3 regions of the Streptomyces sp. NPDC001108 genome follow, and region 2 is predicted to be linked to each of the others. Evidence: riboswitches for the same ligand, from Rfam matches in the RefSeq annotation. Region 2 holds a riboswitch; each other region holds the start of a gene.
What was found. A riboswitch is a leader RNA that binds a small molecule or an ion and turns the genes downstream of it on or off. The one in region 2 is predicted to bind cyclic di-AMP.
Positions count from the first base shown of each region.

Region 1: another riboswitch for cyclic di-AMP. It lies ahead of ACWC97_RS11020 (M23 family metallopeptidase); the one in region 2 lies ahead of ACWC97_RS29320 (M23 family metallopeptidase).
Region 3: another riboswitch for cyclic di-AMP. It lies ahead of ACWC97_RS00815 (transglycosylase SLT domain-containing protein); the one in region 2 lies ahead of ACWC97_RS29320 (M23 family metallopeptidase).

Region 1 covers NZ_JBSFKL010000003.1:563,483-569,451, forward strand. Annotated here, with positions in the region: gene ACWC97_RS11005 (bifunctional acetate--CoA ligase family protein/GNAT family N-acetyltransferase) at 1-2,169, opposite strand, end outside; gene ACWC97_RS11010 (HPr family phosphocarrier protein) at 2,344-2,625, shown strand; gene ACWC97_RS11015 (GntR family transcriptional regulator) at 2,837-3,535, opposite strand; gene ACWC97_RS11020 (M23 family metallopeptidase) at 3,782-4,597, opposite strand; cyclic di-AMP (ydaO/yuaA leader) riboswitch at 4,611-4,776, opposite strand; gene ACWC97_RS11025 (M16 family metallopeptidase) at 5,042-5,969, opposite strand, start outside.
Region 2 covers NZ_JBSFKL010000017.1:111,095-117,063, forward strand. Annotated here, with positions in the region: gene ACWC97_RS29300 (GlcG/HbpS family heme-binding protein) at 55-594, opposite strand; gene ACWC97_RS29305 (SHOCT domain-containing protein) at 822-1,241, opposite strand; tRNA gene ACWC97_RS29310 (tRNA-Met) at 1,405-1,478, shown strand; gene ACWC97_RS29315 (PP2C family protein-serine/threonine phosphatase) at 1,657-2,838, shown strand; cyclic di-AMP (ydaO/yuaA leader) riboswitch at 3,168-3,320, shown strand; gene ACWC97_RS29320 (M23 family metallopeptidase) at 3,332-4,480, shown strand; gene ACWC97_RS29325 (aldo/keto reductase) at 4,735-5,679, shown strand; gene ACWC97_RS29330 (PrsW family intramembrane metalloprotease) at 5,713-5,969, opposite strand, start outside.
Region 3 covers NZ_JBSFKL010000001.1:191,387-197,355, reverse strand. Annotated here, with positions in the region: gene ACWC97_RS00835 (MIP/aquaporin family protein) at 1-152, opposite strand, end outside; gene ACWC97_RS00830 (hypothetical protein) at 344-760, shown strand; gene ACWC97_RS00825 (DUF305 domain-containing protein) at 864-1,526, shown strand; gene ACWC97_RS00820 (ABC-F family ATP-binding cassette domain-containing protein) at 1,587-3,251, opposite strand; cyclic di-AMP (ydaO/yuaA leader) riboswitch at 3,781-3,970, shown strand; gene ACWC97_RS00815 (transglycosylase SLT domain-containing protein) at 3,972-4,454, shown strand; gene ACWC97_RS00810 (hypothetical protein) at 4,459-4,776, opposite strand; gene ACWC97_RS00805 (APC family permease) at 5,100-5,969, shown strand, end outside.

The sequences.
Region 1 (5,969 bases), on a different contig from region 2:
CGTGCCGAGCTGCTGGCCCCGGGGGTCGGGGTCGGGGCCCAGGAGGGTGTCGATGAGATGGGCGGTGCCCGGCTCGTCGATGGTGTCGTCGAGGAATTCGGGCACCTTGCCGGGGACGGCGGACTGCCGCCGCCACTGGGCGTACCGCACGGCTTCGGCCAGGGCGCGGACCGCCCGTTCGGCGGCGGGGTAGGCGGGGATGCGGCCCGGGGCGCCGTCCTTCTGCGGTGCCGACGGGGTCTCTGGATCCCGTTGTTGGTCCGCCGGGGCGGTCCGGGGCGCGGACGGGCGGGCGACCGTGCCGCTGGCGGCGGCCAGGGCCTTGGCGAGTCCGCCGATCTCCACGTGCACGACGGCCACCGGTTTGGCCGGGCCCGTGGCCGCGGCCGCGCGCAGCGCCTCCGCCAGCACCTCCCCGTCGCCCGCCTCCGCCCGGCCGTCCTCGCCGACCCAGGGGATCGCCGTCACGATCACGGCGTCGCAGCCGTCGTCGGCCAGCGCCTCGGTCAGGGCGTTCCGGAAGTCCTGCGGGGTGGCGGCGGTGGTGAGGTCGAGGGGCAGGCGCGGGCGCAGCCCCTCGGCGAGGCAGGCGTCGTACGTGAGGAGGCCGAGCGATTCGGAGTTGCCGAGGATCATGACCCGGGGGCCGGCGGGGAGCGGCTGGTCGGCGAGGAGGAGCCCCGCGTCGACCATCTCCGTGACCGTGTCGACCCGGATCACGCCCGCCTGCCTCATCAGCGCCGAGACCGTGGCGTCCGGGATCCGCCGGGTCGGCACCGCGTGGCCGGGCGGGGTGGAGCCGCTGTGCCGGGCGCCCTTGACCACGACGACCGGCTTGACGGCCGCGGTGCGGCGCGCGAGGCGGGTGAACTTGCGGGGGTTGCCGATCGACTCCAGGTACAGCAGGGCCACGTCGGTGTCGGGGTCCTCGTACCAGTACTGGAGGAAGTCGTTGCCGGAGATGTCGGCGCGGTTGCCGGCGGAGATGAAGGTGGACAGGCCCGCGCCGCGCCGGTAGAGGCCGGAGAGCAGGGCGATGCCGATCGCTCCGGACTGGGTGAACAGGCCGATCCGGCCGCGGGTGGGCGGCTCGGGTGCGAGCGAGGCGTTCAGCCGTACCGCTTCCGCGGCGTTGATGAGGCCGAAGGCGTTCGGTCCGATGATCCGCATGCCGTACGAGCGGGCCTGACGGACCAGTTCGCGCTGGCGTTCGCGGCCCTCGGCGCCCCATTCGGCGTAGCCGGCGGAGAGGACGACCAGGCCCTGCACCCCGTGCTCGCCGCAGTCCGCGACGGCTTCCGGGACGCGGTCGGCGGGCACGGCGACGACCGCGAGGTCGACCGGTTCGCCGATCTCGCCGAGGGAGCGGTGGGCGGGGACGCCGTCGATCGTCTCCTGTCCGGCGGCGAAGGCGTTGTTGACGGCGTGGGTCCGGCCGGTGAAGCCGGCGGCCAGGACGTTGCGCAGGACGGTGCGGCCCACGCCGCCGGGGGCCCGGCCGACGCCGATGACGGCGACGGAGCGGGGGGCCAGCAGGCGCTGCACGGAGCGGGCCTCGGCCCGGTGCTCGCGGCCGCGCTGGACGGCGAGGGACTCCTCGGTCGGTTCGAGGTCCAGGGTGAGGTGGACGGAACCGTCCTCGAAGCTGCGCCGCTGGGTGTATCCGGCGTCCCGGAACACCTTGATCATCTTTGTGTTGGCGGGCAGCACCTCGGCGGCGAAGCGACGGATGCCGCGCTCGCGGGCGACGGCCGCGATGTGTTCGAGGAGGGCCGAGGCCACACCCCGGCCCTGGTGCGCGTCCTGGACCAGGAAGGCGACCTCGGCCTCGTCGGCGGGGGCGGAGGCCGGCCTGCCCCGCTCGTCGATCCGGTCGTAGCGGACGGTCGCGATGAACTCGCCGCCGACCGTGACGGCGAGCCCCACCCGGTCGACGTAGTCGTGGTGGGTGAAGCGGTGCACGTCCCGGTCGGACAGCCGGGGGTACGGGGCGAAGAACCGGTAGTACTTCGACTCGTCGGAGACCTGCTCGTAGAAGCTGACCAGCCGCTCGGCGTCGTCCGTGGTGATGGGCCTGATGCGCGCGGTGCCGCCGTCGCGGAGCACCACGTCCGCCTCCCAGTGGGCGGGATAGGCGTGCGGCGGGCTCTGCTCCGGGGCGGGCTCCATGGGCAAAGCGTACGACTCCGTCAGCGGTCGCGTACGTACCGGGGCCGGGGCAGTCTGGGAGAGCCGATCAAGGGGCACCGCGCACGTCGTCGGGGGTCCCGGGGCTCGGCCGGAGCACCGCGCACCACGTGCGAGAATGGTCTAGACAACTAGTGATTCCTGAAGGGCAGAACCATGGCTGAGCGCCGCGTCAACGTCGGTTGGGCCGAGGGCCTGCACGCCCGCCCCGCTTCCATCTTCGTCCGTGCCGCCACGGCCTCCGGCGTCCCCGTGACGATCGCCAAGGCCGACGGTTCCCCGGTGAACGCCGCGTCCATGCTCGCGGTGCTCGGACTCGGCGCGCAGGGCGGCGAGGAGATCGTGCTCGCTTCCGAGGCGGACGACTCCGAGGCCGCTCTGGACCGTCTGGCGAAGCTGGTCGCAGAGGGACTCGAGGAGCTCCCGGAGACCGTCTGAGGCACCCTCCCCGAGAGAGCCGCGGCACCGTGAACCGGAGCCGCGGCTTTTTCATGCCCCGACTAATTCCGCCGGAAAGGAAAGGGGCAGCGGGGATTCCCCCCTTCCACCAGCGGATGAATTCCACCTTCGAACACGGGAAAATCCCTCCCCGCGCGCCGGGGAAATATCCCGGCCGGACCGGAGCACCTCTCTTTCTACGGTGCGTTTGTTAAGTGCGGACACCCGCACTGTTTACGGGATGTTGCGGCCCCCTCACCGGGTTTCCCGGGCGCGGGCCGGGCGGGCGGGGCCGCAGCCGGTGCGCGGCGGCGGTCCGCTCCGCGTGATGGGCCGCCAGCGCCCTGGCCCGGTCCGCGTCGCCGCGCGCCACCGCGTCCACGATGGCCCCGCGCTCGGCCCAGAAGTCCACCGGCCGGTCCGGCGGCTCGACCACGTACATCCAGGCGATCTTGTGCCGCAACTGGCCGAGCAGGGCGATCAGACCGGGGCTGCCGGACGCCTGCGCCAGTGTCTCGTGGAACCAGCCGCCCAGTGGGCGCAGGTCCTCGCCCTCGCCGCGCAGCGCCCGGTCATGGCCGAGGCGGACGAGGCCGCGCAACACCTTGAGGTGGGCCTCGGTGCGACGGCGCGCCGCGCGGGCGGCGCCCAGCGGCTCCAGCATGTTCCGGACCTCCAGCAGGTCGGCCGCCTCCAGGTCGGTGGGCTCGGCGACGCAGGCGCCCGCGTGCCTGCGGGAGACCACGAAGCCCTCGGACTCCAGGGTGCGCAGCGCTTCGCGGACCGGGACGCGGGACACCCCGTACCGGCGGGCCAGCACCTCCTCCGTGAGCCGGCTGCCGCGCGCGAAGACTCCGGAGACGATGTCGTCACGAATCGCTGTGCTTACCGAATGCGCGGGAATGCGCATGCCCGAACCTCCGCCTCAATGCCCGCGAAACGCGGCCGCCCGACACCTGTTCCGTGACTCTATTGCAATGCGGCGGCATTTCCGATGCCGGGCAGGAATCGATGAATATCTTCCGGCCGCGGACCGGTCGCATCGGAGAGCGGTGACGTCGGGGAGCGGTCGCGCGGGAGAGGGGTCACCCGCACCGTGCGGCAGGCATGCCGAAGGCCCCGGACGCGCGGTCCGGGGCCTTCGGTGGATGGTCCGTCAGAGGGCGGCGCCGTGGGCGCGCAGATACGCGACCGGGTCCAGGTCGGAGCCGTACGAAGGCGTCGTGCGGGCTTCGAAGTGGAGGTGCGGGCCGGTGGAGTTGCCGGTGGAGCCGGAGAGGGCGATCTGCTGGCCGGCGGCGACGCTCTGGCCGACCGACACCCCGATCGAGGAAAGGTGGCCGTACTGCGTGTACGTGCCGTCCGTCATCCGGAGCACGATGTTGTTGCCGTACGCGCCGCCCCAGCCGGCCTCGACGACCGTACCGGCGCCGACGGCGACGACGGAGCTGCCGGAGGCGGCGTGGAAGTCGACGCCCGAGTGGCTGCCGGAGGACCAGAGCGAGCCGCCGGACTTGTAGCCGGTGGTGACGTACGAACCGGCGACCGGGAGACGGAAGGCTCCCGGCACCGTGCGCTCGGCGGACCGGGCGACGCGGGCCGTACCGGCGCGGGACCCGGCGGCGCGCTCCGCCGCCGCCCTCGCCTCGGCCTTCTTCTTGGCTTCGGCCTTCTTGCGCGCCTCGGCCTTCTTGTGCGCCTCGGCCTTGGCCTTCGCCGTGGCGACGGCCTGGCTCGCCTGCGCGTCGGCCTGGGCGCCGATCCGCTCGGCAAGGGTCTTCTCGATGGTGAGGACCTGGGTGAGGCCGGTGTCCTCGACAGCGGCGGACTCCGACTCCGCGGCGACGGCCGGGGCGGCCAGACCGCCGATGACACCGGTGGTGGCGAGGGTCGCGACGCCGACGGCCTTCGCGCCCCTGCGCGTCAGTCGGCTCGGGGCACGATGCTTCCCCGTGGCACGGGTGAACGCCATGAAGTGGCTGGTCCTTTCCTTCCTTCTCGCCTACCGGGTTAGCTGACGGGTTCGGAGCAGGAAGGTCTCCTACGGACACCTCGGCCTCTCGGGGCTCAGGCGTCCGATTCACCCCAGGGACTACATGGGTCCCCGGCTCCCCGGGCTCGCGCCGGACGGGGACTCGGCGATGACTGTCCGGTACGCCCCTGATGCGGCATACGAGTGACGAACAGTCGAGCCGACGCTAAACGGGGGCACTTACATCCACCAAATGGACAGGCCATTTTGTAGCGCATCCCACAGGGCAGACGGGCAACCTCCCCACGGAACGGACAAAAGGGGCGAATCTCGCACATCTTGCTTGCGGGATCCGCCCCCATGCCCTGCTGTCCGCCGGTTCTCCCCTGCCCCGTACCGGTCCCGTGGCAGGGAAGAGCCGGGAAGGGCCGAGAAGCCGGCGGGTCAGCCGGTGACCACCGACACCTCGCCGATGCCCAGGGCCCGGACGGGCTCCTCGATCCGCGCCGCGTCACCGACCAGGACGGTGACCAGCCGGTCGACCGGGAAGGCGTTGACGACCGCCGCGGTCGCCTCGACCGTGCCGGTCTCCGCGAGGCGGGCGTACAGCTGCGCCTGGTAGTCGTCCGGCAGATGCTGCTCGACCTGGTCGGCGAGGGTGCCCGCGACGGAGGCCGCCATCTCGAACTTCAGCGGCGCGACACCCACCAGGTTCTGCACCGCCGTCTCGCGCTCCTCGTCGGTGAGGCCCTCGGCGGCCAGGGTCCGCAGGACCGTCCACAGGTCCTTGAGGGCCGGCTCGGTGGATTCCGTGTCCACCGAACCGCTGATGGCCAGCATCGCGGCGCCGGTGGCGCCCGAGGCGGAGTCCGCAGCGGTCGAGCGCAGCACCTGGGCGAAGGCCCGCACTCCGTACGTGTAGCCCTTCTCCTCGCGCAGCACCCGGTCGAGGCGGGAGGTGAGCGTGCCGCCGAGGCAGTAGGTGCCGAGGACCTGGGCCGGCCACACGCTGTCGTGGCGGTCGGCACCGATCCGGCCGATCAGCAGCTGGGTCTGGACCGCGCCCGGACGGTCGACGATCACCACCCGGCCGGTGTCGTCGGCGGTGATCGGCGGCACCGGGCGGGGCGCGGCGGCCTCGCCCGACCAGTCGCCGAGGGTGTCGGCGAGCAGGGCGTCCAGGTCGATGCCGGTCAGGTCGCCGACGACCACGGCGGTCGCGGTGGACGGCCGGACGTGGGCGTCGAAGAAGGCCCGGACGGCCGCCGCGTCGATCCGCTCCACCGTCTCCTCGGTGCCCTGGCGCGGGCGCGACATCCGCGCCTCGGCCGGGAAGAGCTCCTTGGAGAGCTGCTTGGCGGCGCGACGGGCC
Region 2 (5,969 bases):
CGGGGGGAACGGGTGCCACCGGAGTTGGGGAGGCTCGTGGGCCTCGGGGTGGGGTCAGCGGGTGAGGGTGGCGACGCCGGCCTGGGCGAACTTCTCGTCGAGGTCGCCGGAGGGGGCTCCGGCGACGCCGATGGCGGCGATCGGGGCGCCCTTGGCGGTGACCGGGGCACCGCCGGCGAGGAAGAGGGTGCCCGGGATGTCCTTCAGGGTGGGGGCGTTGGCCAGGCGCTTGGCGAGCTCGGAGGTGGGGGCGTTCCAGGAGACGGCGGTGTACGCCTTCTTCACCGCCGACTCGTACGCCTGCGGGCCCGCACCGTCGCCGCGCAGGGTGAGGATCGTGTTCCCGTTGCGGTCGACGACGGCGACCGAGACCCGCTGGTTCTCCTTTTTCGCCGCGTCCAGCGTCGCCTGCGCGGCCTTCGTCGCCGCCTCCAGCGTCAGGTGCGTGCTCTGCTGGAGGTTGCGGTTCTTGGTGTCGGTCTTGACGGCGGCGGCCGGGGCGGAGGCACTGGCGGAGGCGGCCCCGACCGTACCGGCGACGACGGCGGCGGCGACACCGGTCAGGACACGGGCGCGCAGCGACAGCTTCTTCATGGTGAACGACTCCTCGGATTCGGCCAGGGGGTTCGGGGGGTTCCATGTTCCCGCTCTGACATCCATCCTCAAGCCGTGTCCCGCCCGTACCCGTCGGCCTGCGGGCTTCCTTCCCGGCCCTCGACGGACGACGGGCGGGTCCACCGATCGGTTGATGCGCTCCCGCGCAGGGCCCCGATCGGTTGATGCGCCCCCGCGTACGCCCGTAGAGGTGCGCGCGTGAGCGCTCAGGCCAGGAGCTTCGTCTTCGCGCGCTGGTACTCCTCGTCCGTGAGCGCGCCCCGGTCCCTGAGTTCGGAGAGCTTCGCCAGGTCGTCGGCGTGGCTGCCCCGGGTGCCGGTTCCGCCCGTGCCCGCGTCGGGGGAGTTGGCGGCGTCGCGGACGTACGACCTGAAGGCGCGCTCGCGGTCCTGCGCGTCCTTGATGTCGTGCTCGGCCATGGCAGGACCCCGGAAGATCAAGTACAGCAGTACGCCGAGGAACGGCAGGATCAGAACGATGATCAGCCAGCCGGCCTTGGCCCAGCCGCCGAGTTCGTGGCTGCGGAAGATGTCCGTAATGATCTTGAACAGCAGGAACAGCCACATGACCCAGAGGAAGAACACCAGCATGGTCCAGAAGAGGTTGAGCATGGGGTAGTCGTCCACGGATCTCTCCTCGGTCGACGCGCGCGTTCCGCACGGTGACGAACAGGGGTAAATAAGTCATATCACCGCATATCTGGGCTCGCCTGTTGTCCGTCGACGGCCGGGTCGGTGGACCGGGGTGGTCAAAAGGGCGTCGGGGATGGCGTAGAGTTGGGTTTACCGACGCGGGGTGGAGCAGCTCGGTAGCTCGCTGGGCTCATAACCCAGAGGTCGCAGGTTCAAATCCTGTCCCCGCTACTGAAGAATCGGGCCCGGTACGCATACAGCGTGCCGGGCCCGATTCATTTTCTCCCGGGCCTGAGCGGGTACCTCCTTCGGTCGACGCGGAGTCGCCGCCCGTTCCCGCTCCGGTGAGGCTGGGGGACGGGGCGCGGCGCCGTCCGCGGCCGCGTGTGTACCGGGCAGGAGACCACAGGTGTGGAAGTGGGAGAAGGGGCGCGGTCGGCCCGCCGGGGGTGACACCCGCGGCCGGAGTTTCGTCCGTACGCTGCCCGCGCTGATGATCCTCGGCGGACTGCTCTTCGACGGCCTCACCCCGCAGACCTTCACCGCCATTCCGTTCTTCGTGGCCGCGCCGCTGATCGCCGCCCCGTTCTTCTCGCTGACCAGCACCATCCGGACCGCCGTCGCCTCGATGCTGGCGGTCATCCTGTTGCGCCTCTACAGCAGTACGTTGCCGGAGGTCGTGCCGCTGATCGAGCTGCTCACCCTGGCCACCGTCTCGGTCCTCGCGGTCGTGATCAACGGAGTGGTGCGGCGGAGCAACGAACAACTGGCCTCCGCGCGGTTCATCGCCGAGACGGCCATGCGCGCGGTGGTGCCCCAGCCGGCCGCCCGGATCGCGGGCCTCCAGGTCGCGGCGCGGTACGAGGCGGCGCAGGCGGACGAGTACGTCGGCGGCGACCTGTTCGCCGTGGCGGACACCCCGCACGGGGTGCGGATGGTGGTCGGGGACGTACGCGGCAAGGGGCTCGGGGCCGTGGAGACGGTCGCGGTGGTCATCGGGGCGTTCCGCGAGGCGGCCGAGCAGGAGCCCTCGCTGGCGGACGTGGCGGGCCGACTGGAGCGGGCGTTGTCCCGGGAGGAGGCACGGCGGGGCGGGCTCGACGTGCTCGAAGGCTTCATCACCGCCGTACTGGCCGAGATCCCGGCCGGGCTGTCCCGGGTGCGGGTCGTCAACCGGGGGCACCCCGAGCCGATCCTGCTCCACCCGGACGGGGCGCTGGAGGTGCTGCGGCCCTCGGTGCCCGCGCTGCCGCTCGGCATGGGGCTGGGGGCGTGGTCGGAGCGGACGGACGAATGGGAGCTGCCGGACGGGACGACGCTGCTCCTCTACACGGACGGCCTCTCCGAGGCGCGGAACGCCGAGGGGGTCTTCTACGACCCGGCGGCCCGGCTGCGCGGGCGGATCTTTCCGGGGCCGGAGGAGCTGCTCTCGGCGCTGACCGACGACGTACGCCTGCACACCGGCGGCGAGACGACCGACGACATGGCGCTGCTCGCGGTGGTACGTCCCGCGCGGGGGCAGCCGGACCGGCGCCGGACCGTGCGGATCGTGGGCGTGGAGCAGGATCGAACGGGCGGGGAGCAGAGTTGAACGGGCGGGGCCGGGGCGAGCGGGCGGGGAACGGGACTGGACGGGCGCGGGGCGGGACTTGACGGGCGCGGGGCGACTGGGTCGAACCGCCGCGAGGCGATGCCACCGTGCGTAATCGAAGGACGCCGCTCCGCATAACATTTGACACAACGTCAGAATTGAGTCGGCCGCTGAGTGGCGGTCAAGTGGGCCTGTTGGTCTGGCTATGTCCAGTAAAGTCCAGGCCAAAGACGTGAACGATCAGTGGGAACAGCTTGGAATGCGGCCCCAGTGTCTATTAACGTTCGATAACGCAGCGCGGTCGTCCCAGCCGTCATCAATGGCGGCGCCGTGCGCGAGCGCCGAATTCCGCAAGGGAACCGGGGAACCACCACCATGGGGTGAATCGGACACCTGTGTCTCGTGAGAGACGGAGGTGCCCGTAGGAGACCTTCCTGCTCCGAACCCGTCAGCTAACCCGGTAGGCGAGAAGGAAGGAAAGGAGTGCGCCCCCGTGGCGTCCAACAAGCCTGCCCCAGAAGCCCCTTCACGGTTCCAGGGCGATCACGGCGATTACGGCACCGGCTACGGCGTTGCCGACTACGGCTACGGCACCGGCCTCGACGCCGACCGCACCGCTGAGTTCACCACCGACTTCCGTTCCGACGCCGGCGACGGCGAGGCCGAGCGCGGCTGGAGCGAGTGGAACCCCACGGAGGAGACGGTCCGCCCGGTGCGCGGCCGGCACCGTGTCGCCAAGCAGCGCACGGGGCTCGCCCGCAGCTCCACGGTCCTGGGCGTCGGCGTGATAGCGGCGGTCGGCGCGGGCGGCATGGCCACCGCGCAGGGCAAGCCCCCGGTCTCCATCTCGGTGCCGGACGCGATCACGAACAACCTCCCGGACGCCAAGTCCCTGCCCGGTGTGGGCGCCCTGTTCTCCGACGGGTCCGAGACCGACGGAGCGGACCAGGCCGTCACCGCCCCGCTCACCACCGCCGGCATCACCACCGCCGAGGCCGAGCAGGGTGCCACGGACGCCGGTGAGGCGCTGCGCGCCCGCATTCTCCAGCAGGCCGAGCAGCAGCAGGACGCGGCCGCCGCCGAGGCGAAGGCGGCCGAGGAGAAGGCCGCCGCCGAGAAGGCAGCCGCCGAGGCGAAGAAGCAGCAGGACGCGGCCGAGGCCAAGGTCGCCGCCGAGAAGAAGAAGGCGGAGGAAGAGGCCAAGAAGAAGGCGGAGGCCCTGCGGCTGGCCAAGCTCGCCGCCAGCTACTCCCTCCCGACCTTCTCGTACACGATCACCTCGACCTACGGCCAGGCCGGGTCGATGTGGTCCTCCGGCCACCACACCGGCCTCGACTTCGCCGCCCCGACCGGCACCCCGATCAAGGCCGTCCACAGCGGCACGATCAAGTCGGCCGGTCTGGCCGGTTCGTACGGGTACCGCACCGTGCTGGAGCTGGACGACGGTACGGAGATCTGGTTCTGCCACCAGTCGTCGATCGGTGTCAGCGTGGGCCAGAAGGTCACCACCGGCGAGACCATTGGCCGGGTCGGTGCGACCGGCAACGTGACCGGCCCCCACCTCCACCTGGAGGTCCACACCCCCGACGGTTCGGGCATCGACCCGATGGCCTGGTTCCAGAGCAAGGGCCTCAACCCCTGATCCGTCCTCCGGGCACCGCTCCCCGGGCCGGTTCCTCCGGTGCCGGGGCCGGTCCGTCCGGCCCATGAACCCCGGCAGCCCCGACGCTCTCCCCCCGACGTCAGGGCTGCCGGTCCTTTTCCCGCTCCCGACCCCGTCCGCGGGCGACCCCGTCCGCTGCCGACCCCGTCCGCGGGCGTCCGTTCGGGGGACGGGAACGGGAACGGTCCGGCGCGAACGGAATAGCGGGCCCGCCGGGGTTCGTTGATCCACTCATGACTTCTCTTCGCCCGCTGGGCTCCTCCGGTCTCCAGGTCTTCCCGCTCGCACTCGGTGGCAACGTGTTCGGCTGGACGGCCGACGAGGCACAGTCCTTCGCCGTGCTGGACGCGTACACCGCGGCCGGGGGCAACTTCGTCGACACCGCGGACGGCTACTCCGCCTGGGTTCCGGGCAACAAGGGCGGGGAGTCGGAGACGGTCATCGGGAAGTGGCTCGCCTCCCGCTCCGACCGCGACGACCTCGTCATCGCCACCAAGGTCTCCACCCACCCCGACTACAAGGGGCTCGCCCCGGCCAACATCAAGGCCGCCGCCGAGGCGTCGCTGCGCCGGCTCGGCACCGACCGCATCGACCTCTACTACACGCACTTCGACGACGAGTCCGTGCCGGTCGAGGAGATCATCACCGCCCTGGACGAGCTGGTGAAGGAGGGCAAGGTCCGGGAGATCGCCGCCTCCAACATCAGCCCCGAGCGGCTCCGGGCCTCGCTGGACTTCTCCGAGCGCGAGGGCCTGGCCCGCTACGTCGCCCTCCAGCCGCACTACAACCTGGTCTCCCGCGACACCTACGAGGGCGCGCTCCAGGACACCGCCGCCCACGCCGGGCTGGCCGCCGTCCCGTACTTCGCCCTCGCCTCGGGCTTCCTGACCGGCAAGTACCGTCCGGGCGCCGAGGTGGAGAGCGCGCGGGGCGGGAGCGTGGCGCAGTACCGCGACTCGGAGCGGGGACAGAAGGTGCTGGCCGCGCTGGACAAGGTGGCCGAGGCGCACGACGCGCAGATCGCGACCGTCGCGCTGGCCTGGCTGGCCTCGCGACCGACCGTGGCCGCGCCGATCGCCTCGGCCCGTACGGTCGAGCAGCTGCCCGCGCTGGTGGCCGTCGCCGACCTCGAGCTGACCGAGCAGGAGCTGGCCGAGCTCACCGACGCGTCCGCCTGATCCGAGGAGCGGGCCGCGCGGCCCCGGCCGCCCCTACGGGCGCGGGGCCGGATGCGGTGCTGGGTACGGATACGGGCCGTACGCCGGGTGGGGCGCCTGCGCCGGCTGCGGGTAGGCGACGGGCCGGGCGTACGGCGCGTACGGGTACGCGTACGGACTGCCGGGCCGGAACGGCTGCGCGTTCTGGCCGGTCCGGGCGTACGGGTTCTGCTGAGCATGGTGCGTGGGGTGCGCGTGCGTCGGGAGCGGATGCTGTTGCCCAGGGTGCGGGAACGGCTGCTGCTCCTGGG
Region 3 (5,969 bases), on a different contig from region 2:
TCGTGGTTGCCCAGACCTCCCGGCGGATCGGTGAGCGCGCCGCCCGCCGCGACCTGGGCCACGACCCCGCAGCCGAAGAGGATGAGGATCAGGGTGCCGAGGAACTCCGCGGAGAGCTCCCCGGCGAGTCCCGAGTTCCTGAGTCGCCCCATGGGGAACTCGCTTCCTGTCGGTCCGCGGGGATAGGGGTCGTGGATACGGATTTGAGCGTAAAGGGAGGTATGTGATTCCGCATGCGGTTCACGGCTCTCCCGGACCGGGGGTGCCACCGGACGGGACACCCGGTGGGGGTATCGTCGGGCCCGTACCGCAGGACTCGTACGACCCAGGATTCGAGGCAGCCGTGGATCGCGGACGGACCCGCGCACCGGGAGCGTTCCGGTTGCTCGTGCTCTGCGCCGCCCTGTTCGGGCTGTTCCTCATGCACGGAGCACCGGCCGGCGCGGCGGCGGGCTGCCACGACGCCGGGGCGGCGATCGCCGCCGCGCCGGGTACGGCGACGGCCGGTGGCCACGCCGCCATGGCCGAGGGCCACGGATCCGAGCGGGTGGCCGTCGCGGCGCCCGCGGCGGACGGCGAGTCCTGCGTCTTCACCCAGTCCCGGGACCGGGTGCTGCCCCTGCTGATGGCGCTGGGGCTGCTGGTGCCGGTCACGGGCGTGGCCTCCGCTGCCCGCACCGCCGTACGGGGACCGGCGCGGCGAGGACCGCCGTTCGCCGGCCGGGGGCTGCTGCTCCAGGTGTGCGTCGCGCGGACGTGACAGGGATCCGCCGGTCCATGGCCTTCGGGCCGGACCGGCCGGACCTCCCTGCCCTTCCGCGCCACGGACGTGGCGCGCCCACACACCTGGAAAGAGAACCGCGATGTCTGCTTTCGCGCCCTTCGCCGCCCGCCGCCGTACGCTCGCGGCGGTCGGCACCGCCGCCGTGCTCGCCCTGGCCCTGACGGCCTGCGGCTCCTCCGACGACTCCTCGGACGGTTCGTCCATGCCGGGCATGGACCACGGCTCGCCCAGCGCCTCCGCCCCGGCCGCCGCCGGTACGTTCAACGACGCGGACGTGGAGTTCGCGCAGCAGATGATCCCGCACCACCAGCAGGCCATCGAGATGGCACGGCTGGCCGACCGCCGGGCCGCCGACGCCGAGATCAAGAAGCTGGCCTCCGCGATCGAGGACGCGCAGGACCCCGAGATCAACACGATGAAGGAATGGCTGACGTCCTGGGGCAAGCCGCTGCCCGACGCCTCGATGGGTGACATGCCCGGGATGGACCACGGCTCGGACGGCGCGGGCATGCCCGGAATGATGTCCGACAAGGAGATGGACGGCCTCGAGGCGGCCAGGGGCAAGGACTTCGACAGGAAGTTCGCCCAGCTCATGATCGGCCACCACGAGGGCGCCGTCACCATGGCCGAGAAGGAGCAGAAGGACGGCGGGAACGCCGACGCGAAGAAGCTCGCCGAGGCCGTCGTCACGGCCCAGACCGCCGAGATCGAGCAGATGAACAAGATCCTCGACCGGCTCTGACCCCGCAGGGGGCGCGGGTTCCCGTACGTCCTTCGTACGGGAACCCGCGCCCACTGCCGCTCAGGCGGAGTCCGCCGGCGCGGCGAGCAGCTCGGCCACCTCCTCGGGGGTGGTCTCCCGCAGCTCCTCGTCGACCAGCAGCCACCGGGTGATGGAGACCGCTTCGAGGAACGGCAGATCGTGGCTGGCGATGAGCAGCGCTCCCTCGTAGGACTCCAGGGCGCTGGTCAGCTGCCGCACACTGGCGATGTCGAGATTGTTGGTCGGCTCGTCCATCATCAGGAGCTGCGGGGCCGGCGCGGCGAGCATCGTGGCCGCGAGCGCGGCGCGGAACCGCTCACCGCCCGAGAGGGTGCCCGCCGGCTGCTCGGCCCGCTTCCCCTGGAAGAGGAAGCGGGCGAGCTGGGAGCGGATCTGGTTGTCGGTGACCCCGGGAGCCAGCCGGGCCGTGTTCGCCGCGACGCTCAGCTCCGGGTCCAGCACATCGAGCCGCTGCGGGAGGAACCGCGTCGGGACGAAGGTCCTGGCCTCGCCGGACAACGGGGCCAGCTCACCGGTGAGCGTGCGCAGCAGTGTCGTCTTCCCCGCGCCGTTGCGGCCGACGAGCGCGATCCGCTCCGGGCCGTTGACCTGGAGCGTGCCCTCGCGCAACCGGCCGAACCGCGGGCGCAGTTCGTCCAGGGTCAGCACGGTCCGTCCGGCGGGCACCGCCGTGTGCGGCAGCCTCACCCGGATCTCGGCGTCGTCGCGGATCGCGTCCGCGGCCTCCTCGCGCCGCTCGCGCGCCTCGTTGAGCCGGTCCTCGTGGAGGCCGCGGAGCTTGCCCGCCGACTCCTGGGCGGACCGCTTGCGGCGGCCCGCCAGGATCTTCGGCAGGCCACCATCCAACTCGGCCTTCTTTCCTGTGCGTTGACGTCGCGCCAGCTTCGTCCGGGTCTCCTCCAGTTCGCGCTTCTGGCGGCGCACGTCCGCCTCGGCGGCGCGCAGTGTCCGCCCGGCCGCCTCCTGCTCGGTGGCCACGGCCTCCTGGTACGCGGACCAGCCGCCGCCGTACCAGTTCACCGAACCGGCGCGCAGCTCGGCGATGCGGTCCACGCGCTCCAGCAGTTCACGGTCGTGGCTGACCACGATCAGCACGCCCGAGTGCCAGGAGTCGACGGCTTCGTACAGCCGCCGGCGGGCGAACAGGTCCAGGTTGTTGGTGGGTTCGTCCAGGAGGAGGACGTCGGGGCGTTCCAGCAGCAGCGCCGCGAGGCGCAGCAGCACGGTCTCCCCGCCGGACAACTCGCCCACGGTGCGGTCGAGTCCGATGTCGCCGAGGCCGAGCGAGCCCAGGGTCGCCAGGGCCCGTTCCTCCACGTCCCAGTCGTCGCCGATCGTCTCGAAGTGCTTCTCGTCGACGTCCCCGGACTCGATGGCGCGCAGCGCCTCGCGCCGTTCGGCGATGCCGAGCGCGTGGTCCACCCGCAGGGTGGTGTCGAGGGTGATGTTCTGCGGCAGGTGGGCGAGGCTGCCGCCGATGGTCACCGTGCCCGCGGACGGGCGCAGTTCGCCGGTGAGCAGCCGCATCAGGGTGGACTTGCCCGCGCCGTTGTTGCCGACGAGCCCGATCCGGCCGCGGCCGACGCTCAGCGAGAGCCCGTCGAAGACCGTGGTGCCGTCCGGCCACCGGAAGGTCAGTGCCGAGCAGGTGAGGGAGGCGCTGGGGGCGGTGGGTGTCGCCATGGATTTCCTCGCAGTCGTGATCGCAATGAAGGGGGGATTCGTATGCGAGCACCACGCGGCGACCGAGCAGCGGAGAAGGATGCGGCTGTCCTGGAAACGAGGGACGGCTCATGCATCGAGGTCGCATCCACGCGGCGGCCACGGGCAGTGCGGAAACACTGCGACGACGTGACAGTCATACGGCGAGAGCCGTACGGCGTGGTGTTCGCGGACCTCAGATGCGCAACGTCCACCTCTATCGGAGACAACAGGACACGGAAACCATAGCGGCAGAGGGGAGTGGTTGGCAATGCTCGCCGGTCCGGCGGGGCGGAGCCCGGAACGCCGCTTCCCTCTCCCCGTGGTGCGAGTCACATTCCGCCCCCGACCGCCGTGCCGCATGCCGCGGATCCCTTTGCCCGCAAGGGTCGTCACCGGGTCGGTGTGAGGTGGATTACCGGAAATGAAATGACTTGATCTTGTTGGGCGATTACATGCGGAAAAAGGGTCTTGTCCCCTTCGGATTCTCTCGTCTACGGTCTCCGTCAATCCGGACGGAACGCCGAATCCTGCCGCTGTCCGGAGCATTCCGACCACTCGTGTACGGCAGGAGCGGGGAACCCAGGTACATCGCCGGTCCGGACATCCGGACGGCTCGGGGTGAAGCCGCGTCGACGCGCGGCCGGGCAGCTCCAGCCCGAACCCGACAGCTCACCTCGCAGGCGACGGAGAGGAACCACCATGTCCTTCACCGGTACGCGCCACCGTCGCGCCGCCACCTCGCTGACCAGGGGATTCATAGCCGTGGGTACGGGAGCGGCCGCCCTGCTCCTGCCGCTGCTCGGTGCCCAGGCCGCTTCGGCGGCGCCGGCCGCCGCGCCCGCCGCGCGGACCGCGGCGTACTCCGACGACCTGGACGGCTGGATCAAGGAGTCGCTGGCCGTCATGGCCGAGCACGGCATCCCCGGCAGCTACGAGGGGATCCACCGCAACGTCCTGCGCGAGTCCTCCGGCAACCCGCTCGCCGTCAACAACTGGGACTCCAACGCCGCCAAGGGGACCCCTTCCAAGGGCCTGCTCCAGATCATCGATCCGACGTTCCTCGCCTACCACGTGCCCGGCACGTCTACGGACAGCTTCGACCCCGTCGCCAACATCACCGCCGCGTGCAACTACGCCGCCGACCGGTACGGCTCCATCGACAACGTCAACGGGGCCTACTGAACCGTCACTCCGGGGCGGACCCGGCCGCCCGTTCCGGAGCCGCGCGGGGCGGAACGGGCACCGTGGCCGCCGCCCCGTTCCGTACCGCCTGCACGGCCGCGTCGTGCAGGCGGCGGCTGTCCTCCTCCGAACAGCACGCCACGGGGCTGCCCACCATGGTGAACCAGTCGATCGCCCCCGAATACTGCACCGTGATCTGGGCCGTGTCCTCGGCCCAGGTCGTGTGCACCGTCAGTTCCCCGGACAGGAGACCGACCTCCTCCGTCAGCACGCCGCCGTGCCCGGAGTACACACCACACGTAGTCCATGACGCCCAAGTCATGCATCCAGGCTGGCACCGGGGCGCCGAATGCGCGACCCATGGGCCCCGTGCCCGCGCCCGATGCCGACCGGGGGAAAAATTCCCGGGGTCCGGCCTTCGGTTCCCGCACCCCCCGATCCTTCGGCGTCCTCTGCTCAGTTAGCGCCAAATCGTCGAAACTGATCACAGGAACAACGAATTCCGAAGGTGAACACCTCTTGACCTGCGGAACACGTCGGGATTGCATAACGCGCTGGGAGCGACGAAACCACTCATCACGTCCTCGTCTGGAGGCGATACCGCTCCCGCGCTCAAACACCGCACTTTTTGATCGGAACCGCACGATGACCGACACGCTCAGCGCACCTCAGGCGCTCGCCCCGGCGACCGGCCCCACTCCCCAGAAGCTCAAGCGCTCCATCGGCGTCGTGGGCGGCACACTGCTCACGCTGTCCTGCGTGACCCCCGCCTCGACCCTCTTCGTGGTCGTGCCGGACCTCTTCTCCAGCCTCGGTACGTACACCGCCCTGACCATCGCCATCGGCTCGCTGCTCTGCATCGCGGTCGCCTTCTGCTATTCGGAACTGGGCACCCTCATCCCCAGCGCCGGCGGCGAGTACGCCATGGTGTCGACCATGGCCGGACGGCTCGCCGGATGGCTCGTCTTCGTGCTGTCGCTGCTCGTCGTGATGATCGTGCCCCCGGTGATCTCCATGGGGACGGCCGACTACCTGGCGCCCATCGTGCACATCCCGGCCCCCCTCGCGGGCGCCGGGGTCATGCTGCTGGCCACCCTCGCCGGCCTGCTGGACCTGCGCGCCAACGCATGGATCACCGGAATCTTCCTGGTCCTCGAAGTGATCGCGGCGGGTGTCGTCGCCGTGCTCGGCTTCGCCCACACCGAGCGCGGCGCGTCCTCGCTGGTGCACGGCACGGTCGCCTCGGCCGGCGGTTCCCACTCCACGGTCACCGCGATGATGGTCGTCTCCGGACTCGCCATCGCGCTCTTCATCACGCAGGGCTTCTCCACCGCGGTCTACCTCTCCGAGGAGCTGGAGAACCCGCGCCGCAACGTGGCCCGCACCGTGCTCGCCACCCTCGCCATCTCCACCGCCGTCATCCTGATCCCGGTCATCGCCATCACCATGGGCGCCCCGGACCTGGCGGCCCTGACCTCCGGCGACCTCGGCACCATGGTCACCGCCTGGTCCAAC